DNA from 2 places in the Achromobacter sp. D10 genome. Region 2 is predicted to be linked to the other one. Evidence: riboswitches for the same ligand, from Rfam matches in the RefSeq annotation. Region 2 holds a riboswitch; the other holds the start of a gene.
What was found. A riboswitch is a leader RNA that binds a small molecule or an ion and turns the genes downstream of it on or off. The one in region 2 is predicted to bind thiamine pyrophosphate.

Region 1: another riboswitch for thiamine pyrophosphate. It lies ahead of VCS63_RS22770 (sodium:solute symporter family protein); the one in region 2 lies ahead of thiM (hydroxyethylthiazole kinase).

The regions. Positions count from the first base shown of each region.
Region 1 covers NZ_JAYJLE010000010.1:187,837-203,430, forward strand. Annotated here, with positions in the region: gene VCS63_RS22765 (class I adenylate-forming enzyme family protein) at 1-1,165, shown strand, start outside; gene VCS63_RS22770 (sodium:solute symporter family protein) at 1,206-2,657, opposite strand; TPP riboswitch at 2,761-2,867, opposite strand; gene VCS63_RS22775 (LLM class flavin-dependent oxidoreductase) at 3,041-4,321, shown strand; gene VCS63_RS22780 (porin) at 4,703-5,839, shown strand; gene VCS63_RS22785 (hypothetical protein) at 5,970-6,155, opposite strand; gene VCS63_RS22790 (esterase/lipase family protein) at 6,155-8,059, opposite strand; gene VCS63_RS22795 (DUF4105 domain-containing protein) at 8,056-9,090, opposite strand; gene VCS63_RS22800 (MarC family NAAT transporter) at 9,077-9,760, opposite strand; gene VCS63_RS22805 (TetR/AcrR family transcriptional regulator) at 9,903-10,541, shown strand; gene VCS63_RS22810 (MFS transporter) at 10,502-11,755, opposite strand; gene VCS63_RS22815 (LysR family transcriptional regulator) at 11,861-12,823, shown strand; gene hutG (N-formylglutamate deformylase) at 12,930-13,733, shown strand; gene VCS63_RS22825 (ABC transporter substrate-binding protein) at 13,940-15,121, shown strand; gene VCS63_RS22830 (branched-chain amino acid ABC transporter permease) at 15,199-15,594, shown strand, end outside.
Region 2 covers NZ_JAYJLE010000005.1:113,655-129,248, forward strand. Annotated here, with positions in the region: gene VCS63_RS16455 (aromatic ring-hydroxylating dioxygenase subunit alpha) at 1-1,174, opposite strand, end outside; gene VCS63_RS16460 (aromatic-ring-hydroxylating dioxygenase subunit beta) at 1,197-1,688, opposite strand; gene VCS63_RS16465 (cupin domain-containing protein) at 1,724-2,824, opposite strand; gene VCS63_RS16470 (ornithine cyclodeaminase family protein) at 2,882-3,880, opposite strand; gene VCS63_RS16475 (fumarylacetoacetate hydrolase family protein) at 3,873-4,742, opposite strand; gene VCS63_RS16480 (GntR family transcriptional regulator) at 4,958-5,689, shown strand; TPP riboswitch at 5,718-5,847, shown strand; gene thiM (hydroxyethylthiazole kinase) at 5,927-6,745, shown strand; gene VCS63_RS16490 (ABC transporter ATP-binding protein) at 6,765-7,529, opposite strand; gene VCS63_RS16495 (iron chelate uptake ABC transporter family permease subunit) at 7,526-8,512, opposite strand; gene VCS63_RS16500 (ABC transporter permease) at 8,505-9,497, opposite strand; gene VCS63_RS16505 (siderophore ABC transporter substrate-binding protein) at 9,530-10,480, opposite strand; gene VCS63_RS16510 (ligand-gated channel protein) at 10,523-12,541, opposite strand; gene VCS63_RS16515 (response regulator transcription factor) at 12,754-13,467, shown strand; gene VCS63_RS16520 (sensor histidine kinase) at 13,467-14,858, shown strand; gene VCS63_RS16525 (TatD family hydrolase) at 14,865-15,594, opposite strand, start outside.

The DNA of each region.
Region 1 (15,594 bases), on a different contig from region 2:
CTCTGCCGTGGCCGCCCCGCTGGCGGCGGCGCTGGGCATCCGACTGGTCCTGGAAGATGAGGCCCGCGCGTGGATGAAGCCAGAGCCCGGCATGGCGGACACGCCCGTGGACGACGCCGATGCCCAAGCACCGGCCTTGCTGCAATACACCGGCGGCACGACCGGGCAGCCCAAGGGGGTAATCCTCGGGCGCGACGCCATCGCCACCAATGTGCTGCAGCGGGAGCTGGCCTTGCCCACCCGATACGGCGCCGACAGCGTGCTTTGCGCCATGCCGCTATTCCATTCCTATGGCATGGCCATGGGCCTGTTCCTGGCCGTCAGCGCCGCGGCGACACTGGTGGTGCTGCCGCGCTACCGGCCGGACGATGTCTGCGATGCGATTGAACGCGAGCGCATCACCTTGTTTCCCGGCAGTCCCACCATCTATACCGGCCTGCTTGGGCATGCGCGCTTCGCGCTCACCGACTGGTCCAGCGTGCGTGTCTGCTATTCCGGATCCGCGCCATTGGCCGAAGAGGTGCATCGGCGCTGGGAGGCAGCGGTGGGCGCGCCGATATACGAAGGCTACGGCCAGACCGAAGCGGGCCCCATCCTCACCTACAACGGCCCGGCGGGAACCCGCCACGGCTCCGTGGGCACGCCGGTCGCATGCACCGAGGTGCAGGTGGTCGATCTGGAATCGGGCACGATGGTGCTGCCACCCGGCCAGCGCGGCGAAATCCGCGCGCGCGGACCGCAGATCATGCAGGGTTACCTGGCCAGGCCCGACGCCACTGCCGAAGCCCTGCGCGACGGTTGGTTGTACACGGGCGACATCGGCGAATTCGCGGAGGACGGCTTCCTGTACATCCGCGACCGCAAGAAGGACCTGGTGATTTCCGGCGGCTACAACATATACCCGCGCGAAATCGACGAGGTGCTGTACCTGCATCCGGACGTGGCCGAAGCGGCGGCGGTGGGCTGGCCGGACAGCTATCGCGGCGAGGTCATCCGCGCCTTCGTGGTCCTGCGGCCGGGCGCGGCCGTTGACGAACCCGGCCTGATCGCGCACTGCCAAGCCAACCTGGCCCGTTACAAAGTGCCGGCGGTCATCAGCATTCTCGACGCCCTGCCCTATACCGGCGCCAACAAGGTCGACAAGAAAGCGCTGCGCGCCGCCTAGCGTTTCCGCGGCCGGCGCCCTCAGCCGGGGCGCCAGCCCCTCAAACCGGATCCTGGTCCAGCCTGCGCACTGCCGCGCTCAAGGTCGAGAAATCGAATTCCTTGCGCCCACGCAGCAGGCAGCGCATCAGCACCGTCGTAATGACGGGCACCACCGCGGCCAGCAGGAAGGACTCCAGCAGGAACGAGGGCTTATCGCCCGGCGCCGGGAAGAAGAACAGGCCGGCCGCGAGGCCGGAGATCGTGGCAACGGTGGCGGTCAGGCCGTCGTGCTTGCGGCTGAACAGGCCGTAGAACACCGGGAACGCGGCGGCGGAGCAGAGCAGATCGGCCAGCAGGAACAGGTACAGCACGCTGTAGCCCTGCGAGGCCACGATCATGACCGGAATCGCCATCAGCAGCACCAGCCAGCGCGCCAGACGCTTCATGGTCATGGACTTGGCGTTGGGCATCAGGCGCCGCAGATCGACCGCGATAATGCTGGAAACCGCGCTGATCGCCGTGTCGGCCGTGCTCATGACCAGCGACAGCCCCAACGGAATCAGCGCGATCACGAACCATGCGGGCGCATGCGGCATGATGACGCTGAACAGCGCGATGGAACTGTCGCCCTGGGGCGCGAGGCCGACGAAAGCCAGGCCGAACAGCCCCATCAGGAAAATGAACGGCGCAACCAGCACTCCGCCCAGCAGAAAACCGTTGCGCATGGACCGGGCGTCGCGCGCGGCGTAGATGCGCTGCCAGTTGCCCTGGTGGAACACGCCGGTCAACAGAATGGCAACGAAAAAGGTCAGGCCGGCCTTGATGCCCACCGGATCGGTCAGGTCCAGCAACTGCGGCGCCTTGGCCTGCAGGGCCTCGATGGTGGGCATGGCTCCGCCCGCGGCCTGCCAGCCGACCAAGCACAGAATCACCAACAGCGGCACGATGACCATCATCTGCACCTGGTCCGTGAAGATCGACGAGCGCAGCCCGCCGTAGGTGGTGTAGAGCAAGGTGGTGCCCATCACGATGGCGGCGGTGGCCCACAGCGGCACGGGCGCCAGCATGGTGACCAGCTTGGCAATCGCCGTGACTTCGGCCGACAGCGCGATGAAGAGATAAAACAGCATGATGAACAGCGCCAGCCCGTACATGGGACGGCCGTAGCGCGCCATCAGGAACTCCGTCAGGGTGTGCCCATGCGGGATCAGTTCGCGCATGCGCCGCCCCAGGGGAATCATGACCAGGCGCGGCGACATCGATCCCAGCGCGTAGCCGATCACTGCCGCCAGCCCTCCCCAGGTCGCCGCCTGCGCGGGCGAGAACAGGATCCAGGCGCCCAGCGTCGAGGCCATCAGCGTCAGGATGGTGCCAAAGGCGCCCTGGCTGTTGCGGGCGACGATGTAGTCCTCCAGCGTGCCGCGCTTGCGCCGCGTATACAGCACGCTGGCCAAGGCGAAGCCCCCCGAGAACAGCAGCAGCCACATCAGGGCGGTTGATTGGGTCAACATGGAATCGGTCCTCCCGCTGCCGGCTGGCAGCCGGACGCGCAACGCCGCGGCCCACGCGTGGCGCGCAAGCCGCAAAATGAATGAAAGTCTAGGGAGGGCGCGCGGACTGCGCGATGTCCTTCCCTTCGCCGGCATTACCCGGATCAGGTTCAAAGGGTTACCGCGATGACGCGGAATCTCAGCCCTTGCAGGGCTCCCCCAGGAATTGCCGCAAGATTAGGAGAGCGGCACGGCAATGTCAACGCGCGCGGCACGGACGCCGGCGTCGGCTTTTGTGCTAAGTTCGCCCGCGAGCGGCGTCCGTTTGCCTGTGCGCCGCTGGAATCGTAGAGCCCGACCATGTCTATCGCGTCTTTCACCGCCTCCGCCCGCACCGAACCGCCATGCTGCATCTGAACCTGTTCATCTTCGGCTGCGGCCACCATCGCGCCGCCTGGCGCCACCCCGATTCCGCCGCCGAACGGCTGGGCGACATTGCCTACTACGAAGAACTGGCGCGCACCGCCGAGCGCGGGAAGCTGGACGCCATCTTCTTCGCCGACGGGCAATCGGTCGACAACATCGGCGACGGCCCGCGCTGGTACCTGGAACCCTTGACCGCCATGGCCGCGATCGCGCGCGCCACGTCCCGCATCGGCTTGATCAGCACGGTTTCCAGCACCTTCTTCACACCCTTTCACGCGGCGCGCATGGTGGCTTCGCTGGACCACATCTCGGGCGGGCGCATGGGCTGGAATGTGGTCACCTCCATGTTCGACGCTGAAGCGCGCAACCACGGCTACGAGTCCATGCCCGGGCACGACTGGCGCTACGCGCGCGCCGAAGAATTTGTCGACGTCGCGCTCAAGCTGTTCGACTCCTGGGAAAAAGACGCCTTGGCCATCGACCGCTCGGGAGACTACGGCGTGCCTGCGCGCGTGCACAAGATCGCGCACCACGGCGAACACTTTCTGGTCGACGGCCCCCTGACGGTGCCGCGTCCGCCGCAGGGCCGCCCGGTGCTGTTCCAGGCAGGCGCGTCGGACCAGGGCCGAGACCTCGCCGCGAGGCGCGCCGAGGCGATCTACGCAGTCGCCTACGACCTGCCCGCGGCGCAGGCCTATTACCGCGACATCAAGCGCCGCGTACAGGCCGCCGGCCGCGAGGATTTCGTGCCCATCATGCCGGGCCTGGTCACCTACGTGGGTTCGACCGAGGCCGAAGCCCGGGCCAAGCAGCGCGAACTGGACGTCCTGCTGCCCAGCGACGCGTCGCTACGCCAGCTGGGCATGTTCGTGCTTCAGGACTGCTCCGCCTGGGAACTGGACGCGCCCGTGCCCGTCCTGCCGCCCCTGTCCGAGTTCACCGGCCCCAAGGGCCGCTATGCCACCATCCTGCGCATCATCGAAACCGAAAAGCCCACAGTACGCCAGCTGCTTGGCCGGCTTGCGGCCGGTGGAGGTCATTGCACCATGGTGGGGACGCCCGAACAGATCGCGGACAAGATGGAACACTGGTACCGGAACGAAGGCGCCGACGGCTTCAACCTGATGCCGCCATCGCTTCCCGGCGGCATCGACGATTTCGTCGAACACGTCATCCCCGTGCTGCAGCGCCGGGGCCTGTTCCGGACCGAATATCAACATCGGACATTGCGCGGGCACCTGGGCTTGGACGGCGGGTGAAAGCGGCGTAGGCAAGCCGCTGCGGCGTTACAGATGCAGCGCCACAATTTATCCAAATGTACGGAATTGGCCACCAACATTTTCTTCATACATATCAAGGGAAACTGCGGTGGCGCGGGCCGGATAAAAAAAAGAAAACGCTCTCAACGTTGTACACAAGCAATGAATCGCAGGTTTTATTTTGTGTATTCCGTAACAAAATAAACGCCGTTAAGTCTTTCGTCAGAGAGCCGATAATTTAATTCGACCCCAATATCCATATCCCGAACCATTATGTAGTTTTCAGTTTCATTTCACCCCGCTCACATGCCTAAGGTTACGTCTGGGCTGTCTTCATCGGTACAGAAGGCAGGCGATTCAAGCCATAGAACGGGATTTATTATGAAACTAACAAGAACTTTGCTTGCTGGCGCCATTCTGGCTGGCATGGCTGGCACCGCGTACGCAGAAACCTCGGTGACGCTTTATGGCGTGGTCGACCTGGGCATGACCTACCAGCGCGGCAAGGTCGGCACCACCGATTCCAACCGCGGCCTGTATGGCGGCGACTATCAGTCCCGCATCGGCATGAACGACGGCATCCAGAATGGCTCGCGTTGGGGCCTGCGCGGCGTTGAAGATCTGGGCGACGGCCTGTCGGCCGTCTTCACGTTGGAAAGCGGCTTTACGGCCAACAACGGCAACCGCTCGCAAGGAGGCCGCATGTTCGGCCGCCAGGCAACCGTCGGCCTGAGCCACACCGAATGGGGTCTGCTGGAATTGGGCCGCCAGACCAACATCGCGTCCAAGTACTTCCGCAACATCGATCCGTTCTCGCTGGACTACCTGAACGCCAACATGGGCATGGCCTTCAGCGCGGCCAACACCGTCCGCTATGACAACATGGTCATGTACCAGACCCCGAACTGGAACGGCTTCCAGGGCGGCGTGGGCTACTCGTTCTCGACCGACGACGTCGAAGGCCCCACCGGCTTCAAGACCAAGGAAAACAACCGCGCATGGACGGCCGGTGTGAAGTACGACAACGGCCCCCTGAACGTGGCCCTGACGTATGACGTGCAGTACCGCAAGCCGAACCAGCCTCAGCCGCAGCAGTTCATCATCGGCGGCGCGTACGACTTCGAAGTGATCAAGCTGGCGCTGGCCTACGGCCGTTCCGAGGACGGCGTGTTCGCCGGCCAGGACTTCGCCCTGATGGGCGGCCGCCAGCAATCCGGCGGCGTCGCCCGCGGCCTGGGCTACACCAACGACCGCTTCACCTGGGACGGCCTGCGCATCAACTCGTACATGGTCGGCCTGAGCGCTCCGATCGGCGGCGCAAGCAACGTGTTCGCCTCGTGGCAACGTGCCGACCCCAACAAGAACCTGTACGCGATGGACGTGTACAGCCTGGGCTACACGTACGATCTGTCCAAGCGGACCAACCTGTACGCCTTGGCGTCCTACGCTGATGGCGCCGCCTTCATCAAGGGCGACAAGATGAGCACGGTGGGCTTCGGCATCCGCCATCGCTTCTAAGCAGGTCATGGACTGCCCCAACTGAGCAGAGTCGGGGCGTCTCCTCTTTTGGCCATCCGTGCATCGGGTGGCTTTTTTTTTGGCCGCTTCCAGCTTGGGGCTATCTGCCCTTGCCTGCCCGCCTGGCGCGCTATCCGGGCAAGGATGCGGGGTCGCGACGCTCGGCCCGCGCCGCGGCACGGCCACGGGACGCGGACCGCTTTCTGGAGCGCTCCGTCACGAACCAGTCGTAGAGGATGACGCCGGGATGGCGCAGCAGCGCCGCCCCCAATGCGCAAATGCCGATAGCCGCCAGGCCAATTGCGATCCAGTGCATCAGCGCCCCCCCTGCTCGAGCTGCAAGCGCAGGATGCGCCTGAGTTCCAGGATGGCTTGCGGCGTCTCTTGCACGCTGTGCGAGAAACTGATGATCTTCTCGGATTCGGCGCCGTCCAGGTGCGCGCTGCGATACGGGACGAGGCCGTCGTCGGAATCTTCCAGCGCCACGCCAGGCGTGTTGTTCGCAATGATGCTGTGGTAACGCACCGCCGGCGAAATCGGCATGGTCGCGGTCAATCTCACGAATCGGTCCTTTTCGCTCAGGTTGTCCACGCCGTTGGGCACCCGGATCGAGGATTCGGGCCGGGGCGGCCCATCGGTGTCGGCCAACCGGTTGAGCTTGGCGAACTGCCTGACCACCGTGGCAGGCAGCGTGATCAAGTTGGACAGCCAGCGCGACAAAGTGTTCTCGGCAAAAGGCGTGCCCCGGTGCGGAGCCGCGATGAACACCGCCCGCGTAATGCCGGGAAAGGCATCGAAGCTCAGCACCGGATCGAACTCGGCGTGCGCCTGGGCGAGCCGCGCTTCGTCGAGATTGGCATGGTCGCGCAGCGCGTCCCACAGCACGGTGCCGGACGAGGACACCAGCAGCCGGCTCAACACGCCGCCCATGCTGTGCCCGATGACCACCATGTCGCGCGACGCCTGCGCCGCGCCCGTGGGATCGAAATGTTCGAGCGTCTGGCTCAGCGCGTCGCGGATGGCCCGGTTGTTCAGCGCCAGGGGCGTATTGGTGGGGTAATAGACCTGCCAGATCTGATAGTGCTGGCGCAGGGTTTCGTCGCCCAGCACCTCATTGGCGACGTTGATCCACGCCTCGGGACTGCTCGCCAGACCGTGCAGCATGATGATGGTGCGGCGGTCCGGATCGTAGGGCTGCAACAGGTAGACGTGCGGCGCCTCGATGCCCTCTTCCTTGCCCAGCACGTTGCGCAACGCCTGCGTGGCGAAGCCCGACCGTGCCAGCCACAGCCCGTAGCCGGAGGTGAAGTTGGCGGCCAGGGGCACCGTCGTGCCAGCCAATGCCACCGTATCCCGCTTATAAGGGTCGTAGGCAGCGAGGGTCGCTTCGCGCGTGGCCATGACCTGTTCCAGCGTGGCGCCGGGAAAGCCCATGATGACCGTCACCGCGGGAAATGGCGTTTCGCTATAGGGCGTCTTGAAGGTGTCGGCATCGTTCACGCGGCGCGCCGTCACCGCCACCAGCTCGGCGCCGAAACCGTCGCGCCGGTACATGCTGCGCAGGCCCTGAAACGTCAGGGTAGACGCCGGCACCAGCTCGTGCGGGAACTGCTTGCCGCCAGGCAGCTTGACGTCCGACATCTCGCCCAGCACCTGCCACGGCCCCGCCGCCATCCTGGCTCCAGGCGCCGGCGGGCGGCCGCGATGCTGCTCGAACAGGCGAGTGACGGCCTGCTGCACCGCATAGTTGTAGTAATCCCGCACCTGGGTCTGGCGATCCTCGAAGGCGCGGTCGCTGGGGGAACGCGGCGTGAAAAACAGATAGGCATAGGCGGCCCGCGCCGTCTGCAGATAGGCATCCAGCAACTGGTCCTGCTCGTCCTGACTGGCGGGACGCTGCTTTTCCGTCGCCAGCGCCTCCATCAGCCAGACCTCGGACAAGGTGGCCAGGCGCCGTTCGCTGTCCAGGCCCTCCATGGTGGCCAGCGAGCGGGTGCACGCGTCTCGGTCCTTGCGGCAGTCCTGCGCGTTCAAGCCCAGCACGGCCATGGACTCGCGCGCGGAGGCGCTAAGCCGCCCGGTGGTGAGCACGTCGCCGCGGCGCTGGGCAATGTAGTCCTGCGTGCTGACGGAAGACACTTTGACGCCCGCGCAGCCCGCGCACACGGCAAGTCCCAGGATCGCGCAGGCTTTTGCGCCCGCTTGCCAGAGGCCGTTCATGGCGGGGTTCCCGCCGACTCCGGCAAGCGGATGGCCCGCGAAAACACAACCGGATCCGACCCGGGCAAGGCGGGCTTGCCGACATAGGCCTGCTCACGCAGCGTGGAAAGAGGCTTGCTGGTGTCCAGCCCGCCATGCTCGTAGAGATACTCTGGCAAATAGCCGGACAGGAGAATGCGGTAGTCCATGGGCAGGCCCGGCACGATCGCGCGCACCATGCGGTAGACCAGCGTCGTGCAATTGGCGGTTACCGTGTGATAGAAGCGCGGCTCGTCGGCCAGTTCATTCGCGGTGCGCACATAGGACAAGAACAATTCGCGCATGGCAGGCACGGGCATGTCGACGGCGTAGCGGTACACGCGCTCGTCGCGCGGTCCGGCTCGCACGTAAAGTATGTCGCGCTCCTGCGCCGCGATCACGCTCAGCTCGAACTGCTTGAAGAAGCCGCCGATCTCGGAAAACTGCTCGCCGCGCTCCTTGCGGATCTCGACCGAGAACACAACCTGGCGGCCGTCCGTGAAGCCAAATGAGACCAGCGTATGGGCGATGGCCGGGCTGCCCCAGTACGACAGCACCATGTCCACCGTGGCCAGCTCGTTAAGGTTGTACTGCTGGACTTCCCAGCGGGGCGTGTAGCGCGTGTCCGTATCGGCCTGCCAATCGAAATTGCGCACGCTGTCCAACGTGACGATGGACCCGGATATGCTACCGCGCAGCGTGCGCGCCACGTCGTCCGCCCAGATACGGTCATTGGACGGCGCCAGGGTCTGCCACCAAATACACAGCGCGGCCATGCCGATCAGCCAGGTCCCGATGGCGCGCCGGGTACGCCCGCGCCACAGCACCACGGCCGAATATAAGCACAGCGCGGCCCAGGCCAGTGCGGCCGCCCCTTGGAGGAACGCTCCGCCCGGCACGCGATAGGCCAACGCCAGGCAGCCCCACGCCGCGGGCAGGATGAGCAGCAGGCTTAACGCGATGCGCCAGGCGATCGTCCGCCAGCCGCGCCGGGCAGGATTACATGCCGCCATGCTGCTGCACGATTTCCAGGACGCCGTTGATCACGAACTGCACCGCCATGCAGACCAGCAGAAAGCCCATGATGCGGGAGATGGCCTCCACCCCGCCCTGGCCGATCACGGCCACGATGCGCCCGGCCGAGCGCAGACATATCCAGAACAGCAGACCCAGCAGGGAAAACACCACGATGGGCGTCACCGCGAGCACCCACGGGGAATAGGCCTGCGTCACCGAGGCGTCAAGCGTGGCCGCGCCGCTGATGATCATGGCAATCGTGCCCGGCCCCGCCGTACCCGGCATCGCCAGTGGCACGAAAGCGATGTTGGGCGTCTGCCGATTGGCCTGCGCGTCCGCCACGTCGGCTTCGGCGGCGGTTGACGGCGCGGAGGGAAACACCATGCTGAAGCCGATGCTGGCCACGATCAGCCCACCGGCAATGCGCAGCCCCGGAATCGAAATGCCGAAGGTGTGCATGATCCAGGCGCCGGCATAGTAGGTCACCACCATGATGCCGACGACATAGAAGGCCGCCTGCTTGACCTGGCGCTCGCGCTCTTTGTAGGGGATCTGCTGGCCCAGCGACAGCAGCAAGGTCATGGAGGTCAGCGGATTGGCCAGCGGCAGCATCAAGGCCAGCCCCAGGCTGACCAGCTTTCCCAATTGAACCAGGTCGTCAGTCATAGCGAATTGCGCGGTGTGCGGCGCGGCGCGTCACGGCGGCTCGGATGATGTAGCAATGGTGTAATGTACTATACATTACACAATTTCAGCCAGAATCATGGCCGGGCGAAACGCCAGGGCCATGCCGCGACAAGGGGGCGAAATGAACTCGATTCAAAACGATACGGCGCCGCGCGCGCTGACCAGCCGGGGCGAAGCGCGCCGGGAACGGCTGCTGGAAGCCGCCACGCAATCCTTGCTGGAGCACGGCTACGCGCAGACGTCCATCCAGCGCATCGTGCGCCAGGCGGGCGGCTCGGCGGCCACCGCCTATCAGTTGTTCGGCAGCAAGGAAGGCTTGCTCGTCGCCGTGCTCGAACACGAACTGAACAGCATGCGCGCAGCCGTGTTTCCGCCGGCCTTGCTGGATCAGCCCGTCGGCCCGGCCCTGCATGAACTGGCGCGACGGCTGCTGAGCTATGCGCTGCAGCCCAAATCGGTCGCGCTGTACCGCTTGATCGTCTCGGAATCGCATCGCCTGCCACAACTGGCCGAATCATTGCGGCTGGCGGTAGCCATGCAACTCCACGCGCCGCTGGAGCAATGCCTGAAGCAGGCCTGCGAACGCGGCGAACTCCGCATCGACGATCCGCGGCTGGCCGCGCGCACCCTGGGCAACCTGATCAATGGCATTGCCTCGCACGCGCGCTTGACAGGCGGCCGGGCCGAGGGCCCGGACGACGAAGACCTGGCCACCTGCCGCTATGGCGTGGATACGCTGTTGCGCGCTTTCCGGGCGTAGGAGCGACGCAATTCGCCCCACCCCTGGCGCGCCAGCAGCGTCGCCGGCCACAGCATGCAGGCCGCCGCCAACCACAGGTTGGCCCGCAGTCCCAGAGCGTCCACGCTGGGCACGCCCAGCAGCGAACCCGCGGCAATCCCCAGGTTGAACACCGCGACGAAAAGCGAGGTTGCGGCTTCCACGGCATCCGGCGCCGCCTTCATCATCCAGGTCTGCAACGAAACGGACACGGCGCCATACGCCAGCCCCCACAGCAGCAGCAAGACCGCGGCCGCCGGGCGCAATTGCCCCAGCCCGCTCAGCAATAGCAGGATCGACAGCAAGCTGGCAGCGATCACGAGCAAGGTCGCCGCGGGGCGCCGGGCGGCTGCGGCGCCGCCCAGGAAATTGCCGGCCACGCCCGCTGCGCCGTAGGCAAAGAGCAGCGGTCCGATCCAGCCCTCTCCGAAGGCCGCATGGATTTGCAGCAGCGGACGGACGAAGGTATAGGCCATGAAATGGCCGGCAACCAGGAACAGTGTGATGAGCAGGCCGCGCCTCAGGCCCGGATTGGCCAGTTGCGACGCCAGTTGGCGTGGCTGCAGCGAGCGCGCTGCGGGCAAGGCCGGCAGACCCAGCAGATTCAGCAACAGCACCGCGGCGCACAACGCGGCCATGGCGCCGAAAGCCGCGCGCCAGCCGGCCAGTCCGCCAAGGAAGGCGCCCAGCGGAACCCCCAGTACCGACGCCACCGCGACGCCGCCGAAAATGATGGACGTGGCCAGTCCCACGGCGCTCGGGCCGACCAGCCTGCTCGCCAGCCCGCCCGCGATCGCCCAGACGCCGCCGATGCAAAAGCCCACCAACACCCGAGCCGCCAGGAACCACGGCATGCTGGGGGCCCACGCGCTGGCTGCGTTGGCGCAGACCAATAGCGCCAGCAAACCGCAGAGAATGACGCGGCGGTCGGCCCCTTTGGCGCCCAGGACCACAAGCGGGGCGCATAGCGCCGCCAGAATCGCGGGCACAAACAGCATGAAACCGCCCATCCCCACCGACACCTCGAGCGCGCCAGTGATGGGAACGAACAGCCCCACCGGCAGCATTTCGGTCGTGACCACGCAGAAAGTCGCCATGCCGACGGCAATGACGCCAAGCCACGCGCGCCAGGCCGCCGGCTGGTTGCTGGAAGAGTCAGGGATGGCGCTTTCTGGCGCTGGGCAACTGCGGGTCATTGTGTAGGGTCCTGATAAGGGCTCATGCCGAGCCGACCCCTAGGCAGTCTACTGTTTCCAATTCGCTGATAAAGTAGGACATTCAATAAACAATAGGGACGAATCGTGCGCAATTCACCCTCTCCGATGGCCCGCTTGGACCATATCGGCGACCTGCTCGCCTTCGTGCGCGTGGCCGACACCCAGAGCTTTACCGCCGCGGCCGAAAAGCTGGGCCTGTCGCGCTCGGCGATAGGCAAGTGCATCGCGCGCCTGGAGCAAGGCCTGGGCGCGCGGCTGCTCCATCGCAGTACCCGCAGCGTCAGCCTGAGCGATGAGGGCCGTGTTTTCTATGACCATGCGCAACGCATCCTGTCCGAGGTGGACAACGCCACCGACGCAATGGCCAGCCGCAAGCTGGCGCCGCGGGGACGGTTGCGCATCGACCTGCCCGTTTCGCTGGGACGGCTGTACATCATGCCGCTGTTGCGCGACTACCTGCGCGAATGGCCCGAGGTCGAGGCGGACGTCAGCTTCTCGGACGACTATATCGACCTGGTGCGCGACGGCGTGGATGTCGCCATCCGCATCGGCGGCGAAACCGATAGCCGGCTGGTGCGAAAAGTGCTGGCGCCGCACCGCCTGATCACGTGCGCCTCGCCTGGCTACCTTGAGCGCCATGGCGCTCCCGCCAGCCCGGACGATCTGGCCGGCCACCAGACCATGGCCTACACCCACGCTGGCGCGCTGGTGCCGTGGCGCTTTGCGGTCAACGGTCAGGAACGCGGCGTCCACGTCGCCGGACGCCTGCGCCTGGGCAATACCGAGGCCCTGCGCGACGCCGCGCTGGCGGGCGAAGGCATCGCCCAACTGGGCGCTTTTCTGGTCGGCGAAGACTTGCGCGCAGGCAGGCTCGCACCGGTGCTGGAATCGGCGGCGCCTCCCGGAGCGCCGGTCTGTGCGGTCTATCCGCACCGGCGCCACCTGGCGCCCAAGGTGCGCGTGCTGATCGACAGCCTCGCGAGCGCCTGGAGCCGCGGCGCGCCCTGGGCCGTCGACGCACCGCGGCGGCCATGGACAGGCGCCTGATCCACTATGATTGCCGGCATTGCCCCGCAAGGCGCAATACCGGATACCCAGGGACGCTGCCAGGCACGCCCTTGCCTGCGCCCCGCCATTTCCCCCGGAGTTTTACTTGAGCGACATCTATCAATTCAGCCGCGGCACGGCCCCGCTGCTGATCTCCATCCCCCATCTGGGCAGCATGATCCCCGATTCGCAACGCGCGCAGATGACGCCGCTGGGCCTGCAATCGGGCGACACCGACTGGCACCTGGACACGTTGTACAAGTTCGCCGAGACGCTCGGCGCTTCCGTCATCGGGGCGCGCTATTCGCGCTACGTGGTGGACCTGAATCGCCCGCCCAACGATGAAAGCCTGTATCCCGGCCAGACCAAAACCGGCCTGTGTCCCACCCACACCTTCCGTGGCGACCCCCTCTACCGCAACGAGGCCGTCCTGACCGACGCCGAACGCGAACACCGGCTGCAGGCCTACTGGAAGCCCTACCACGCAAAGTTGTGCGAGGAAATCGACCGCATCAAGGCCGAGCACGGAACCGTGCTTCTGTGGGAAGCGCACTCGATTGCGAGCGTGCTGCCGCGCCTGTTCGAGGGCAAGTTGCCCGACCTGAACATCGGCACCGCCGACGGCGCGGCCTGCGCGCCAGACATCCTGGCGGCCGTCGAAAGCCGGTTGTCCGGCAATGCCGCCTACACCTGGGCCGTGAACGGCCGCTTCAAGGGCGGCTATATCACGCGCCACTACGGCAATCCGGCAGACAACGTGCACGCCATCCAGCTGGAAATGTGCCAGTCCACCTACATGGACGAGACACATCCCTACGCCTACCGCCCCGAACTGGCCGGCCGCGTCATCCCGCTGGTCGAAAGCATGGTCGAGTCCGCCCTGAATCAGACCCAGGCGCGCCAGCGCTGACCGCCAACCGCAAGGCGCCGTGCGCGCCTCGGCCAGCCGTCCCTTTCCGAAAACCGCCCCAGGCGCCCGCGTGGCCCTGGGGCGGTTTTCTTTGCTGGCCGCCCCGGGTATACCCCAATTTTTCACATCACAGTCTCAAACGTAGTATCTCAACAGCGCTACGTAAAACATTACGAGCCATAATGAAAAATACGTGGAGACAAATAATGAAGACATGGAGACCCGCCGCCTACGGCGCGCTGGCGTTGTGCGCCCTGTTCACGACAGGCGCGCGCGCCGCCGATCCCGACACGTTCAAGATCGGCGGCGTGGTGTCGCTGTCGGGTACTTACGGCATCTTTGGCGAAGACATGCGCAAGGGCGTCACCATCGCCATCGAACAGCGCGGCGGCAAAGTGCTGGGCAAGCCCATCCAGGTCACCTGGGAAGACGATGAGACCAAGCCGCAGCCAGCGGTGCAGAAAACCACCCGCCTGATCTCGGACGGGTCGCAGATGATCTTCGGCGCGGTCAGCTCGGCCAGCACGCTGGCCATCATGAACATTGCCAAGCAGCGCAAGATCCCCCATCTGGTCACCATGTCGGCCGACGACAAGATCACGGTGCCTGGCGGTTCGCGCTACACCTTCCGCACCTCCAACACGCTAGGCATGGAGCAGCGCATGGCGCTGGCCTACTCCAAGGAGCAGAAACTCAAGCGGGTCTACGGCGTGACGGCCGACTACCAGGCCACGCGCGACAGCTGGGACTGGTACCGCCGCGAAGCCGAGAAGGCCGGCATCGAGATCGTGGGCGCGGACTTCCCGCCGCTGGGCAATCGCGACTATTCATCCATCGCCGACAAGATCGCGCGTTCCAATGCCGATGGCGTGGCGCTGTTCATGACGGGTTCGGACGCGGTCACGATGGTCAAGCAGGCCGGCCAGATAGAACTGGGCAAGACGCGCAAGATCTTCGGCCCGGTCATCGCCGACGAGACCATGGCCGCCGGCGTCGGGCCCACCGCGGTCGGCGTGCAATCGGGCGTGAGATATCACTTCACGGTCGAAAACGAAGCCAACAAGGCCTTCGTCGCGGCGTTCCGCAAGAAGTACAACGAGTTCCCCTCGGCCGCCGCGGGCGAAGCCTATGACGGCATGAGCTGGTGGCTGGACGTGGTGGACCAGACCGGCACCTGGGACAAGGAAAAGTGGGTCGAGGCATTTGCGGCCAGCGTGCGAGACAACTCCGTGGAAGGCAAGAAAAGCATGCGCGCCTGCGACCACCAGGCGATGCAGAACGGCCTGTGGGGCGTGGTCGATACGGGCAAGCCGCCGCAACCGGCCTACGTCATGGACATCGTCAAGGTGTTTCCGCCGGAACAGGTATTCGAACCCTGCGCGGGCTGAGCCGGTCGCGCCATGTCCTCGCCGGTCCAGCGGACCGGCGCCCCCGGCGCGCTCGCGCCGCCTGACGGATTTCTGCCATGTCCACCGTGATCATCGGCCTGAGCCTGGGAATGCTGCTGTTCCTGCTGGCATCCGGCCTTACGCTAATCTTCGGCATGCTGGGCGTCATCAACTTCGCCCATGGCGCCCTGTACATGCTGGGCGCCTACCTGGCCTTCGACATCCAGTTGCGCACAGGTTCATTCATCGCCGGCCTGATCGTCGCAACGGCGGGCGTCGGGCTCGCCGGCCTGGCCATCGAACGGCTGGCGCTGCGGCCGCTGTACAGCCGCCCGCATTTCTACCAGCTGATCCTGACTTTCGGCTTCATCCTGGTCATCAGCGAAGCCGTGAAGTTCGTCTGGGGCCTGGGGTATCAGGAAACGCCGATGCCGGCGCTGCTGTCGGGCACGGTCGACCTGGCCGGCAGCACC
Region 2 (15,594 bases):
TCTCGATGATGCCGCGCTCTTCCGGATAGCCGGTGACGCCGATCTGGACCTGGTTCAGCATTTCGCTGTCGTCCATCGACACGAAGCCGGCCGGACCCAGCAGGTTGGCGTGCTTCAGGCGCAGACGGGTCATTTCCTCATCGTCATCCTCGTAGCCGTAATAGGTGAACACCAGCTCATGCTCGGTGGGACTGCGCGGAATGACGTGGCGGGTCTTGAGCGAATTGGCCTGGATGCCGAACTGCGCGGCCGGGAAAACCCAGGCGCCGCCCACCCGGCCGCGGTTGAACTCGGCGCGCGGGGTCACGGTTTCCAAGTCCAGCAGTTCCAGGTCATCGCGGAAACGGCTCATTTCCGTGGTGGCCTCGGTCTTTTTCTTGCCCTCGTTGTGCGACACCATCACGCTGTGCGCGCCGCCGCCCGTGGGGATGCACTCGGACTTGGAGTCCGCGCGCCACAGGCCGAAGGTGATGTAGAAGGTGTGCAGCAGCGTGGCGTGGTACGGGTCCTTCAGGTTCTCCAGGTACATTTTCCAGTTGCTGGGAATCAACTGGCGGCTGTAGCCCAGCAGCTTGAGCGGCTTGCCCGGCAGCATATGGTCGATCTCGGCCAGCACTTCCGGGCCGCAATAGTCCTCGAAGCTGGGTGCGTCCTCGGCAAAGGTGGCCCAGATCGAACCGCCCCGGTTCACGCTGCGCAGCTTGCGGATGCCATTCTGCTTGGGGTCGAAGTCTCGCGGCATGCCGCCCTTGCCCATCGCGCCGCGCCGAAATGGCACGCCTTGCAGATTGCCATTCAGGTCGTAGTTCCACTGGTGGTAGGGGCAGGTGAAATCCTCCACCTTGCCGGTGTTCTGCCAGCAGATCTGCGCGCCGCGGTGCGCGCAGCGGTTCTCCAGCACGTTGATCTCGCCTTCCGCGTTGCGCACCATGACCACGGGGCGGTTGCCGATCCAGTTGCGCTTGTAGCAACCGACTTCCGGCACTTCGCACTCCAGGCCTACGTAGTTCCAGGTCTTACCGCCGAAGAACACGTCCATTTCCTTTTGGAAGATGGCCGGATCCGTGTAGACCCAGTTGGGGATGCGCGTATAGCCTTCCTTGGGCCAGCGGCGCTCGATATGGATGGGAGCCGCCGCGGGCGCGTCCAGCACGGCAGAGTCGGAACAGGTCATGATAGTTATCCTCGGGGCGGATTCAGATGGGGACGATGAGCGAGGTGCGAACGCGGTAGTTGTCGTACACGCAGTCGCGGCGGCTGAATGCCAGGCCTTCGGGCGTCGCGCGCAGCACGTCCAGATAGCGGCCGACCATGTTCAAGGTGGGTTCCCGGTCGGACAGCGACTCCATCACGGCGAAGTTGGCCTGGGCGACGATGTGGTCTCCCTGCACCTCCAGGACGCGCACGCCGCTGATGAAGTGGCGCAACGAACGCGGCTCGAACATCGTGGTTTCGCGCAAGGCGGTGACGCGATCGCGCAGCATGTTCTTGTTCATGCAGTAGATCAGCCCCAGCGGCAGGCCGGCGTCATGGTTCTCGCGCGACAGCACCCGGTAATGGCAGTCTTCCGTGAAAAAGCCCGGCCAGTCTTCCAGGCGGTCTTCGTCCAGGCAGTAGGCGTAGTCGTCGTAGAAATCCCGCAGGCGCGCACGCAGCGCCGGGGTGTCGGAAATCTCGGTCATGGTCATTGCGGATCCAGATATCGGTTCTAGGGAATCGCGTCCTAGCGGGCTGCGGCGAGTTGCGCGCGGTTGCTTTCGAAGCCGCTCTGGCTGCCCAGCGCCAGGATGGGTTCCTGCATGCGCTCCTGCCAGATCAGCGACTCCATGGCGATTTGCAGCGGATGGTCCTGCACGGTCAGCGCGGAGGTGGTTTCCGTGCCGGAGTGATGCGAGTGCATGGCCCAACCCGGCGCGGACAGGATCAGGTCGCCCGCCTTCCAGTCGAGCCTCGTGCCGTTGACCTTGCTGTACCCGTTGCCACGCAGGTAGTAATTGATGGCCGACGAGCTGTGGCGATGCGGCACGTGATGGTTATCCGGCGGCGAGGACGAAATCGTGGCGAAAAAGCTGTGCGTGGTGCCGATGCGGCGTTCGGTCGCCGGGTTGTACAGCACGAAGAGGCGACGGCCGTTGTAGCCGCGCGCAATGTCCTCGACGCTGGGCAGCTGCCGCGACACCGCGGCCCAGGGCCAGTGCAGGGCCTTGGATTCCAGTACGTCGATGTCGATCAGCCACTCGTAACCCAACAGCCACGCCCCCTCGGGGGTGATCTGCTCGCGCAGCGCCAGGTCGCGCGAACGGGCAGCGTCGGGCGCGCGTGGCGGCACCGGCTTGGTGTTAGCGTCTGCCGGCGGCACGCTGCCCTCGAACTCCTCTACGTAATGGATCTCCAGCTTTTCCAGGAGCGGCGCGTTGGAGTACGACAGGCGGACCCACGGCGTCTTGCCTTCGTTGCGGTACGAATGCACCTGCATCGCCGGCGTGTTCCACACGTCCCAGAGCCCTACCCGGATGTCGCGTCCGCCCACCGTGGCCACGCCCTCGCCGCTGATACAGATCTCCAGCATGTTCGAGTTCTTGCGCAGATTGAAGGTGCTTTCGCCCGGGTTGACCACGTTGATGGTGACATCCGTTCCCGGTGCCAGGCCCAGGCCGGGCGCCGTCGCCTCGGGGTGCACGATGAGCGATGCGCGACGGCCGTTGTCCGGTCGGGGCGCATCCGCCAGGCGCGCGATCTCAAGATCGATATCCTCTTTGGGGATGACGATCGACTGCCATTTGTTTTGTTCCCGCGGACTGGCGCCGCTGACATCGACGAACATGTGGTCTCCTCTTGCGGCCGGCGCCCGGCGCCGGCTGTCTGGTTGTGCGAATTCGGTTCAGGGCTGCGCCAACAGCAGGTTCTCGCGGGTCTGGGGCGGCAAAGCCACGCCCAAGCCATGGTCGCGGGCGTGCTCGTACACCACTCGCGCCATCGCCAGGTCGGACAGCCCCATGCCCATGCCCTTGAAAATCGTCAGCCGCGCATCTTGCGGACGGCTCTCGCCCGCGGCGAGCAAGTCGCTCAGGACCGCCACGTCCTGCCACGGCGCGCCCTCGGCGCCAAAGCGTTCACGCAGTTCCCGCGATCCGCGGCGCGCGTTCTCCATGTCGTCCACGACCACGCGGTCGGCGCGTTCGAACACGTCTTGCGCGAATTCGGCCTTGGCCGGCAGGATGGCGCCAACGGCGTTCAGGTGCCTGCAGTCGGCCAGCATGGCCGCATCCACGAAGGGCTCAACGGCGCGCGTGATCAAGGTAACGATTTCCGCCCCGGCCAACGCGTGTTCCAGGCTGGACGCTTCCTCGACATCGAATGCGTACTTGCCTTGCATGCTCGCGACAAAGGCGCGGCGTTTTTCCGGCGTGGGGCTGTAGATGCGGACCCGGCGCAACTTGCGCACGGCGGCAAGCGCAGCCAGTTGGGTGACCGCCTGCGGTCCGGTGCCGATCAGCGCGGCGCACGCTGCGTCGGCCGGCGCCAGCGCGCGCGTGGCCACCCCACTGATCGCGGCCGTGCGCAGCATGCCCAGGGCACGCGCCTCGATCACCGCGCGCAAGAACCCGGTTTCTGCGTCGAACAGGCTGAACAGCGAACCGCCACCGCTTTTGGTGTGTACCCAGGTCTTGAAGCCGGCATAGCCCCCGGCGCCTGTCTGCACAGAACCCAATGCATGCATCGAACTGCCGTCGCCCCAGGTCGCCAACGCCTTGGGCAGGTTGCGCGCTTGTTCGCGCCCTTGCGCAACCAGCATTGCGTGCAAGGCATCGATCGCCTTGGGGATGTCCAGCACCGAGACCACGTCCCGTTCCGTCAGGTACCGCAGCGCATCAGTCATGCGCGTCTCCTAGTTCGTCGATGGCAGGCTCTTGCTCCACCGTATTGATCAATGACCCGATGCCGGGGATCTCGACCTCCAGCGTGTCGCCCACGCGCATGAAGCGCGGCGGCTTGCGGCTGGAACCGACGCCTTCGGGCGTCCCCGTGGCGATCACGTCACCAGGCGACAGTCGCGTGAAGCTGCTGATGTATGCAATCAGCTCGGGAATGGGGAAGATCAGGTCGGATACCTGGCCGTGCTGCATGACCTCGCCATTGAGGCGGGAAATGACCTCCAGGCCTGATGGATCGCCGATCTCGTCGGCCGTCACCAGACAGGGACCCAGCGCGCCGCTGCGCTCGAAGTTCTTGCCAGGCGTCACCTGCGCGTTGTGCTTCTGGAAGTCGCGCACGGAGTTCTCGGCCATGCAGGTGTATCCCGCGACATGCGCCAGCGCATTTTCAGCCGGGATATGGCGGCCGCCCCGGCCTATCACGACAGCCAATTCGGCTTCGTAGTCGAACCGGTCGGACGCGCGCGGCTTCCAGACCGCTGCCCCGTGACCCACGAAGCTGTCCGCAAAGCGCGCGAACAACGAAGGGTGCGCCGGTAGTTCGCGCCCGGCTTCCGCGACGTGGCGACCATAGTTCAGTCCCACGCAGAGGATCTTGCGCGGCGCCACCACCGGGGGCAGCAAACGCAGCCCGGCCACGGGCAGACAGGGTTGGCCCTCTGTCTCGGCGGCGCGCGCGATCTGATCCACGCCCGCCTCCAGCGCCGCGACCATGTCGGGCCAAACCTGCGTCAGCACCACGACTTCCGTACCGCGCAACATGCCCCAGGCGCTGCGGCCTGCCTGAACGAAGCTGATGAGCTTCATGTTGTCTCCTGTGCCTCTTGCGGACATGGCATGCATTGATGGATTTCTTTGCATGCATTTCTAGGCTTATTCGTACTAGAACCGCCGTTTTTCCGAATTATTGCATGCAATTTTGATAAATCGCAAGGCCAAATGGATTTTCTTATGCCTTATTGCATGCAATTTTGACGGTACACTGAAGGCCCCAATAGACTGGAACGAGCCCGCATCTCGCTATGGCCGCACAAATCGATAAAGTCATTTCGGAACTCCGCGACATGGTGCTTTCGGGCGTGCTGCAGCCCGGGGAACGCGTGGTCGAATTGCAGTTTTCGGCACGCCTGGGCGTCTCGCGCACCCCGCTGCGCATTGCCCTGACCGAACTGGAAAAGGAAGGCCTGCTGGAGCGGCTGCCTTCGCGCGGATTCCGGGTACGGGCCTTCACCGTGGATGAGATCGGCGATGCGGTGGACGTGCGCGGGGTGCTCGAGGGCATGGCGGCCCGCCTGCTGGCGGAGCGCGGCGCCTCACAGGAGGTACTGGACCGCTTGTCAGAGGCCGTGGAGGAAGGACGCGCCCTGCTGGCCCCCGCCCGCCGCGATCTCAACACCACCGTGGATGCCCGCGCCTGGGGGCAGATCAACCGCCGCTTCCACGAAATCCTGTGCGAGGCCGCGGGCAACCGCGCGCTGCTGTCGGCGCTGGAACATAACAACAAGACCCCCTTGGCCGGCCCCGCCGCGCTGACACTGCCGTCGACCCCGTCCCTGCTGGAAACGCCGTTCGTACTGCGCGCGCAAGCGGATCACGAAGACCTGCTGCGCGCCATTACGCGCCGCGAAGCCGTGCGTGCCGAAAACCTGATGCGCGAACACGCCTACCGCAGCCGCGAAAACAAGCGCGTGCTGCTGGAATCCCTGCGCGGCGCCCTGCCCGCCCAACCCATGCTGTCGGACGCCAGCGCTTGACAAGCGCGATGCCCGCCCAGAACATAGCCATATCCACCCGGGGCGCTTCGACAAGAGGCTGAGACGCCGCTGGCGCGGGCCAAACACCCACGCAGCGCGGCAACCCGTTGAACCTGATCCAGGCAATGCTGGCGTAGGGAGGGTGCCGAACCGCTTGCGCGCCGCGCCTCAGTCCGCCGGCTCCGCCGCTCCTCCGGCCCTCCGCCCGCCCTGGATTCCCACGACAGGGCCCAAGGCATGCCATTCATCCCCGACCTTTCCGCCCAGGCGCTCGTCTCGCGCGACCTGTACACAGCGCTGCGCCGCGACGCGCCCCTGGTGCAGTGCCTGACCAATTTCGTTTCCATGAACACCGCGGCCAACGTGCTGCTGGCCGTGGGCGCATCGCCCGCCATGGTGCATGCCCAAGAGGAAGCGCCCGAGTTTGCGCGCGTCTGCGGCGCGGTGGTGATCAACATCGGCACCCTTTCCTCGCCCTGGCTGGACAGCATGCTGTTGACCGCTGCCTCGGCCAACGAGGCCGGCATTCCTTGGGTGCTGGATCCGGTGGCCCATCACGCCACCGCTTTTCGTCGAGACGCCGTCCGGCGCTTGCTGGACCTGCGGCCCACCATCATCCGGGGCAATGCCTCGGAGATCATCGCCCTGGCCGGAGGCCAAAGCGCAAGCCAGGGCGTGGACGCGCGCGACGCGGTCGCGCAGGCGGAGGAATCGGCGCATGCCATAGCGGTCCGCCAAGCCACGGTGGTGGCCGTTACCGGTGAAACCGATTTCGTCACGGACGGCACGCGCGCCGTCCGCATTGCTGGCGGATCCCCCCTGATGCCGCGCGTCACGGCCACAGGCTGCGCGCTGACCGCGACGGTCGGCGCCTTTGCGGCCGTATCCAGGAATGACCCTTGGGCGGCGGCAATAGCCGCCCTATCGTGCTTCGCAATCGCGGGCCAGCGCGCCGGCGGGGCAGCGCAAGGGCCCGGATCCTTTGCCTGGCGCTTCCTGGATGCGCTGGGGGACCTGGAAGCCGACAGCCTCACCCAGGAATCGCCGCTGCGCTAGCCGCGGCGGACCTCGGCCGCTAAGGCTGGCGGTAATAGACGCAGATGCGTCGGCCGCCTATTTCGTGCACCTCGATCGGCAGCTCGTAGAGCTCGCTCAGAACCTCCGGCCGGACCAGTTCCGCCGGAGTTCCCTGGCGCGCGATGCGTCCCGCCCGCATCGCTACGATGCGATCCGCGTAGGTCGACGCAAAATTGATGTCGTGCAGCACCAACACGACCGTCTTGCCCAATTCGTCCGCCGCGCGACGCAAGGTGCCCATCATGGCGACGGCGTGTTTCATATCAAGGCTGTTCAACGGCTCGTCCAGCAGGACGTAACGCGTGTCCTGGCACAGCACCATGGCCACGAAGGCGCGCTGGCGCTGGCCACCCGACATTTCGTCCAGGTAGCGGTCGGCCAGCGGTTCCAGATTCAGATAAGCAATGGCGCGGTCGATATGGTCCTTGTCCTCCAGCGTCAGCCGGCCGCCCGTATGCGGATAGCGGCCGAACGCGACCAGGTCTCTTGCAGTCAAGCGTAAGGGCAGGTGATTGTCCTGGCGCAAGATGGCCAGGCGGCGCGCGAGTTCGCGGCTATCCGCGCGGGTTACGTCCAGCCCTTCGACCAGCACCCGGCCCGTGGACATGGGCAGCAGTCGGCTGACCATGGACAGCAGCGTGGATTTGCCCGCGCCGTTGGGACCGATGATGGCCGTAACGCCGCCCGCGGGCAGCGAAAGGCTGACATCGTCGACCACCACGCTCTCGCCGTACTGCTTGCTGACTTGCTGAATCTCTATCATCGGCGCCCCCTGCGCAGGATCAGGACGAGGAACATCAGCCCGCCCAGGAATTCGATCACCACGCTGACAGTGGTATTCAGGCCCAGCACGCGCTCCAGCAGCGTCTGGCCGCCGACGAGGAAGATCACGCTCAGCAGCACGGCCGCCGCGACGGTGTAGCGGTGCCGGTCGGACCCCATGACCTGATAGGCCAGGTTGCTGACCAGCAGGCCAAAGAACGTCACCGGGCCGACCAACGCGGTGGAAACCGACACCAGCACCGCGATGGCTACCAGTGTCAGCATGAGTGTGCGGCGATAGTCCACGCCCAGGTTCACGGCGATGTCGCGACCCAGTGCCAGCACGTCGTATCGGCGGCGCATGCGCCACACCAGCAGGGATGCGGCGCAGACCGCGGCCAGCGCGATCGGCAGCAACCCCACGCGCACCGTATTGAAGCTGGCGAACATGCGGTCCTGCAGCACCAGGAATTCGTTGGGGTCGATCAGGCGGACCACAAAGTTGGACAGGCTGCGGAACAACAGGCCGAAAATAATGCCCACCAGCATCATCAGATGCAGGCTGCGCACCGCGTCCGAGAACAGCCAGCGGAACAGCAGGCAGGCGAAGGCCGTCATGGCGCCGACCTCCAGCAGGAACGCGGCCACGGGATGGCTGGCGGCCGTGGCCGCCTGGCCGAAGCCGAATACCACCACCGCCTGGATCAACAGGTACAGGGCATCGAAGCCCATGATGGCGGGTGTCAGGATGCGGTTGTGCGTGATCGTCTGGAACAGCACCGAAGACACCGCGACGGCATAGGCCACCAGCACCATCGCCGCCAGCTTGGCCCCGCGGAACGGAATGACGAAGGACCATTGGCCGTTGGCGCCCAAGGTCATGAACGCGATGGCGCATGCCAGCGCAAAGGCCCCCAGCAGCCAAAGGCGCCAGGCTTGTGGCGCGCGGCCCGAGACCGGCGCGGAGATTGCGAGTTCAGCCAAGCCGGTTCCTCCGGGTCCGCAACAACCACAGGAACAGGATGCTGCCCAACACGCCGACGACGGTGCCTATGGGAATCTCGTAGGGATGGATCAGCAGCCGGCCGATGACGTCGCAGGCCAGCACGAATACGCCTCCCAATACCGCTACCCAGGGAATGGAGCGGCGCATGTTGTCGCCCAACACCAGGCTGACGGCGTTAGGCACGATCAGGCCCAGGAACGGAATACCGCCGGCCGTCACGACGACCACGGCCGAGATCGCGGACACGATCAGCAGTCCGACCAGCGTCAACCGCGCGTGGTTAAGGCCCAGATTGGAAGCGAACTCGCGGCCCATGCCCGCCACCGTGTAGCGGTCGGCCGCCGCATAGGCGGCGCAGGCCAGGCCGAAGCCTATCCACAACAGCTCATAGCGCCCGCGCAGCACGCCGGAAAAATCGCCCGTGGTCCAGGCGTGCAGCGACTGCAGCAGGTCGTAGCGGTAGGCGATGAAAGTCGTGGCGGCATGGATGACGCCGCCCAGGATCAGGCCGATCAGGGGCACGATGAAGGGAGTGCGCAGCGGCACGCGCTTGAGCAGCGCCAGGAACAGCAAGGTGCCCGCCAGCGCAAAGCCCGTGGCCGTCAGCATCTTGCCGATCACGGGGGTGTCCGGCGCCAGCAGCGTGACGACGAGTATGCCCAGCGTGGCGGACTCCACCGTGCCCGCCGTCGTGGGCTCGACATAACGGTTGCGGACCAGCATCTGCATGATCAGTCCCGCCACCGCCAAGGACATACCGGCCAGCAGCAACGCCAGCGTGCGCGGTATCCGACTGACCATGAGCAGGCGCCAGGCGCGCTCCGCATCTTCGCCCGCTCCCCAAAGCGCGGACAGGCTGAGCTGTCCCGCGCCCAGGCTGACGCTGGCCGCGCACAAGGCCAGCAGCACGCCCACCGCTGCCGTCAAACCGCCCCAACCGCCTACCGACTGCCGCCACGTCACCCGCGATACTCCCGCCACTCACGCATCAGGCTTCACTTGGCCGCCGCCAGCGCGCCCGCAATTTCGTCGACGTTCTGTTGCATGGCGGTCAAGCCCGCGCTGCCCATCAGATACCAGTTGTAGCCGTTCAGGTAGACCACGCGCTTGTTCTTCCAAGCCTTGGTCGGGCGCACGAGCTCGTTGTCCAGCATGCGTTGAGCCGAGACGCCTTCCCGGCCGATGGCGGCGTCGCGGTCGATCACGAACAGCCAGTCGGGGTCGGTCTGGGCGATGAACTCGAACGAGATCGCCTGGCCGTGGTTGGACACGCTCAAGCCCGTCGTCGCCGGCTTGACGCCGAATGCATCATGGATCACGCCAAAACGCGACCCCGGGCCGTAGGCGCTCATCTTGCCGCCGGTGGTCAACACGATCAGCGCCGTGCCTGCGTTTGCCGCCTTGCCGTTCAAGTCCGCGATGGATGCACGCAACGCATCCAGCTTCGTCTTGGCCACCTCTTGCTTGCCATAAATGGCGGCCAGCGTTTCCGTGTTGCGCGTCACGCTGCCGACCAGGTCCTTGGCGTCCACCGTAAGGTCCACGGTGGGTGCCAGTTTGGACAGTTCGTCGTACTTGGGCGCGGAGCGGCCCGCGACAAAGATGACTTGCGGCGCGGCGGCATGGATCACTTCGTAGTTGGGCTCGAACATCGTGCCCACCTTCAGGTAGCGCTGATCGGCGTACTGACTCAGTTGCGGCGGCAACTTGGCCACCGTGGGCACGCCCGCCACGTTCACATCCAGCGCATGCAGCGTGTCCAGCACGGCCAGGTCCATCACCACCGTCTTCGCCGGATTGGCCGGCACGGCGGTTTCACCGCGCGCGTGCTTCACCGGCACGGTCGTCTGCGCGGCACACACCGCCGTGGCGGCGCCCAGGACAAGCGCGGCTCCGGCCTGGACCGCCCAACGCCGGGCGCGGCTTGCTTGCGTTTGCTTCTTCATGCGTACCTCTTCATGTTGCGGGCGCCAGGCGCCCTTTCAAACTCAGAACTTGACGCCCACGCCCAGCCAATAGCGGCGGCCGTCCTCGACATAGCCGTAGTCGTCATAGGTAACCTGCTTGTCGAACAGGTTGTAGATGCCCGCGTACACCGCCACGGTCTTGTTCACTTGGTACGAGCCCCCCAGGTCCACGAAGGTATAGGAAGGCGCGACCACCGATGAGGACGACGGGCCGGTGATGGGCTGGCTTTCCTTGCCGCGGTAGTTCACGCGCGCCCACGCCTGCAGCGCATCCGAGGCCTGCCAGTTCACAGTGGTGGTGAACAGGTGCTTAGGCAGCTGGTTCAGCGGCTGGCCCTTGTATTGGCCGGACTTCTGCTCCGACTTAGTGAAGGTGTAGCTGCTGGTCAGGGACCAGTCGCGCGACAGCGGCAGCTTCAAGTTGGCTTCCACGCCACGCGAATTGGCCTTGTCCACGTTCATGTACGTGGTCGGGTCCGAGCCAAACTGGTTCGGGCCGTCCGTGCACTGGGTCGCCGGGCACGCGACCCGTGTGATCTTGTCCTTGAAATCATTGTTGAAGACGGTCAGGCCCGCGTTGAAGCCTTCACCGTTGTCATACAGGATGCCGATTTCCTCGGTCACCGACTTTTCCGGCGTGAGGTCCGGGTTGCCGTACATGTTGCCGCCGCGGCTGACCTGGCCCCAGCCGGCCACCGTCTGGCGCAGGTCTGGCGCGCGGAACCCCGTGGACACGCCGCCCTTCAGGGTCCAGCGTTCGGCCATGTGCCACACGCCGTACAGGCGCGGGCTGAAGTGCGTGCCGAAGTTCTCGTCTTCGTCCATGCGCAGGCCGGTGGTTACGGCAAAGCTCTCTGTCAGGCGCCATTCGTCCTCGGCGAACAGGGCCCACTGATAGCGGTCCACCTTGCTGGGGCCGTTGGCCAGCTGATTGCCTGTCTGGTCGTTCAGGCGCTGGCTCAGGTAACTGCCGCCCAGGGTCAGCATGTGCGAGCCCAAGGGGAGCGTCCAGCTCGTCTGCAAGTCCAGGTTCTTGATCTTCATCTGGCGCGAGCGGTTGTCGAACTCCTCTTGCTGCACATAGCTGTCCGACACCCCCCAGCCCCACCGACCGGTATGTGACAGCGCCCACTTGTTGCTGCGGTAGTCGGTATCGGACGAGGCCGGGCAGCCGTTGCGTCCGCATGCCTGGCCGGGCGGCAGCGGCTCGACAGTCTTGCCCAGCGTTTCGTGCAGCTTCTGACGCATAGTGGTCGCTTCCAGCACGATGTCGTGGTCGCGGTTGGGCGTCAGCGCCAGCTTGGCCGTAACGCTTTCCGAGTTGCGCTTGCGGAAACCATCGACGATGTCGTCTTCGTCGCGCTGCGTCGCCTGGCCATAAATCTGCAGGCCCAGCAGGTCCGTCTTGATCGGGCCGGCCAGGTAGAAGTTGCCCTGGTAGATGTCGCCGGACTTGTTGCTTTCCTGGATCGTCGTGTCCAGGCGGATCTCGCCGCCCCACTCGGCCGGCACCTTGCGCGTGATGATATTGATCACCCCGCCCATGGCGTCCGAGCCGTACAGCGAAGACATGGGGCCGCGCACCACCTCGATGCGCTCGATAGCCGAAAGCGGCGGCGTCCAACCGCCTTCGACACCCGTGGAATCGGAGTTGGTGCGGGTCTCGCGCGAATTCTGGCGCTTGCCGTCGATGAGGATCAACGTGTACTTGGGGCCCATGCCGCGCAGGCTGATGTCCTGGCGGTCGCCGCCGCCGGTGACGATCACGCCCGGCACATCGACCAGCGCATCATTGATGTCGCGGTAGAACTTCTTGTCCAGATCCTCCCGCGTGATCACGCTGATCGACGCCGGCGCATCCTGGATCTCCTGTTCATACCCCGAGGCCGTCACCACCACGGTGTCCAGCGTCTTGGTGTTGTCCGCGCTTTGGGCCCAGGCAGGCTGCGCCATGCCGAAACCCGCGGCGCACAAGGCTGCCGCCAATTGCGTGCGCGACCCCGGACCGCGCCGGCCAGCGATCAATGCTTTGCTGCTCATGATTCCAATTTCTCCCGTCCCAGGCCTGCCCCGCACCCCGCGTGCGGCGTCAGACCTGCCCCGTACTTATTAATGAAAACCATTCTCATATTAGAATTGGAGCTGCCGGGAGCCAGCAACACGCTTTCCGCAACTTTTATCTTCTTTGAACTTCTTGACACTCCGGCCCGCGGTCATAAGCCAAACTGCCGGATGCAGAACCGACGATACGCATGCCTTTTTCCCACGCTCCGGCGACTCGCCGCATCCTGCTGATCGACGACGACGTCGAACTCGCGCAGATGCTGCGCGAATACCTGGAACCCGGTCACTGCCAGCTCGCGCTTGCGCATAGCGGCGCGCAGGGGCTCGCCCTGCTCGCGCAGGACGACTACGACCTGATATTGCTGGACCTGATGCTGCCCGACGGCAATGGGCTGGACCTGCTGAAGCAGTACCGGCAACGCTCGCGCCGCCCCGTCATCATGTTCACCGCCCACGGCGGCGAAACGGACCGCGTCCTGGGCCTGGAGTTCGGCGCCGATGATTACCTGGCCAAGCCATTCAGCCCACGCGAGTTGAAGGCCCGCATCACCGCAGTGCTGCGCCGCTTCGACGAAGTGCCGGAAGCCACCCGGCCCGCCCTGGCGCTGGGCACGGTATCGCTGGACCCCGCCTCCGGACTCCTGCGGGTGGGCGACAGCGAAATCGCGCTGACTGGCGCGGAACAGCGCATCCTGGAAATCCTGATGCGCACGCCCGGACAGGTGGTCGGGCGCGACCAGATCGGCCAGTACGCGCTGGGACGCAAGCCCGACCGCTACGACCGCAGCATCGACACCCACATCAGTTCCCTGCGCAAGAAGCTGCGAACTGACGCCGGCCCCGATACGCTGACCATCCGAAATCTGCGCGGCCTGGGCTACGTGCTGGCGGGTGCGGAGTGATGGCCTGGCTTCCTGCCCGCTCCCTGTTCTGGCGCGCGTTCCTGACTTTCTGGAGCGCCATGGCCGTCATCCTGGTATGCGGCATGGTGCTGACGGCGGCGGTGGCCTGGTACCGCTTCAACTCACTGGACGGCCTGAACCCCGGCAATCTCACACGCGACGCCGCCCAGATCGCCCGCACCGAGGACGTGGACGGCCTGAAGCGCTGGGTGGCGGCCATGGACCGGCGCTACTCGGCTCTGAAGATCTACATCATGGATGCCCAGGACCAGGACATCCTGGGCCGGCGGCTGCCCGCCCGCATGGAGGACTGGCTCGCCGATTTCCGCGCCGGCCCCGACCTGTCGCCAAAAGCGGACTACCTGCCCGCCGATCCCACCGGCGAGCGCGTTTCCTGGTGGGAGCCGCAAAAGCTGGTCCTGGCCGATGGATCGGTACTGTTGATGCTGTTCCTGCCGTTCGATTCGTCGCATTGGGAAGTACTGGCCCTGTCGCCGGTCGCGTTGGCGCTGATGCTGTTCGCCCTGGCGGTAACCGCTCCATTCTGCTGGGCCCTGAGCCGCCATGTGACGGCCCCCTTGGCGCAATTGCGGCAGACGACGCACGCCTTGTCCGCCGGGCAGCTGGACGCGCACACGCCTGCCAAGTTGGCTCGCCGCAAAGACGAGCTGGGCTTGCTGGCGCGCGACTTCGATGCCATGGCCGACCGTCTGAAGGCCCTGGTCGATACCCGCGAGCAGCTGCTGCACAACATTGCGCACGAACTGCGTTCGCCCCTGGCGCGGCTTCGGCTGGCCGCCGAACTGGCGCGGCGCAAGGATGAACGCCAGGACTTGCAGCTGGACCGCATCGAGCTCGAATGCGAACGGCTGGACGCGCTGGTCGGCAATACCTTGAGGCTGGCCCGCCTTGGCGCCCTGCCCGTGCCCACCGAAACCCTGGACCTTGCCGAGGTCGTGTCCGACGTCGTCGAAGATGCCCGCTACGAGGCCAGCGGCCGGCAAATCCGCATAGAGTGGGGGCACCACGCGCCCGTGCCCCTGATCGGCGACCGTTGCAGCCTGTCCAGCGCGATCGAGAACGTGCTGCGCAATGCTCTGCGCTTCGCGCCCGCGCACAGCGCGATCCGCGTGCGCCTTCTGTCGAACGCGCGCGAAGCCTGCCTGGAAATCGAGGACCGCGGACCGGGAGTGGCCGCGGACGAACTGGAATCCCTGTTCGAACCCTTCTATCGCACCGCCTCCGGCGCGCGCAAGCCTGGCAGCGGCGCCGGCCTGGGCTTATCTATCGCCCAGGCCGCCGTGGCCGCGCACAAGGGCAGGATGTCAGCCCGCAACATGTCGCCGCAAGGACTGAGCGTGCGCCTGGAATTGCCGCGCCCTGGCAACTGAGCGGCGTCAGTCGGAATCGGCAAGAATCGCGGCCGGAAGCCGGGGCAAGACGCGCATGGCGTTGGCGGTGGTGGCATGTGCCACCTGCGCGGGCGTAATGCCGCGCAACTCAGCCAGCGTGGCGGCAATACGCCGCAGCTCGGCCGGCGCGTTGCGGCGCTGCGGCGGGTGCAGCCAGGCCGGAGGAATGTCCGGCGCATCGGTTTCCAGCACCAAGTGCGCCAGGTCCACATCCACCGCATGGCGCCGGATCTGCAAGGCGCGCTCGTAAGTCATGGCGCCGCCCAGGCCCAGCGCAAAGCCCTGGTCGATGAACGCCTGCGCCTGCTGCGCGCTGCCGTTGAACGCATGCGCGATGCCGCCGATGCGCGGGTGGCGCCGCAAGTACTTCAAAAGAATGTCCTGCGATTTACGCACATGCAGCAGCACCGGCAGGCCGAACTCGGCTGCCAGCGCCAGCTGGGCGGCATAGAAGCGTTCCTGGCGCTCGCGCGGCTCGCCGGAAGCTATCTCAGGCACAAAGAAATCCAAACCGATCTCGCCAATGGCGACAAAGCGCGGGTCGCCCAGCGCCTCCTTGACCGCCGCGCGCAGTGCGTCCAGGTCGCCGTCGCTGGCGCGCTGCACATAGAGCGGGTGAATGCCCAGTGCGTACGCGCCGCCGGCGGTGTTGCCGGCCAATTCGCGCACCACGGAAAAATTGGCCCGCTCGACGGCGGGGATCACTATGGATTGG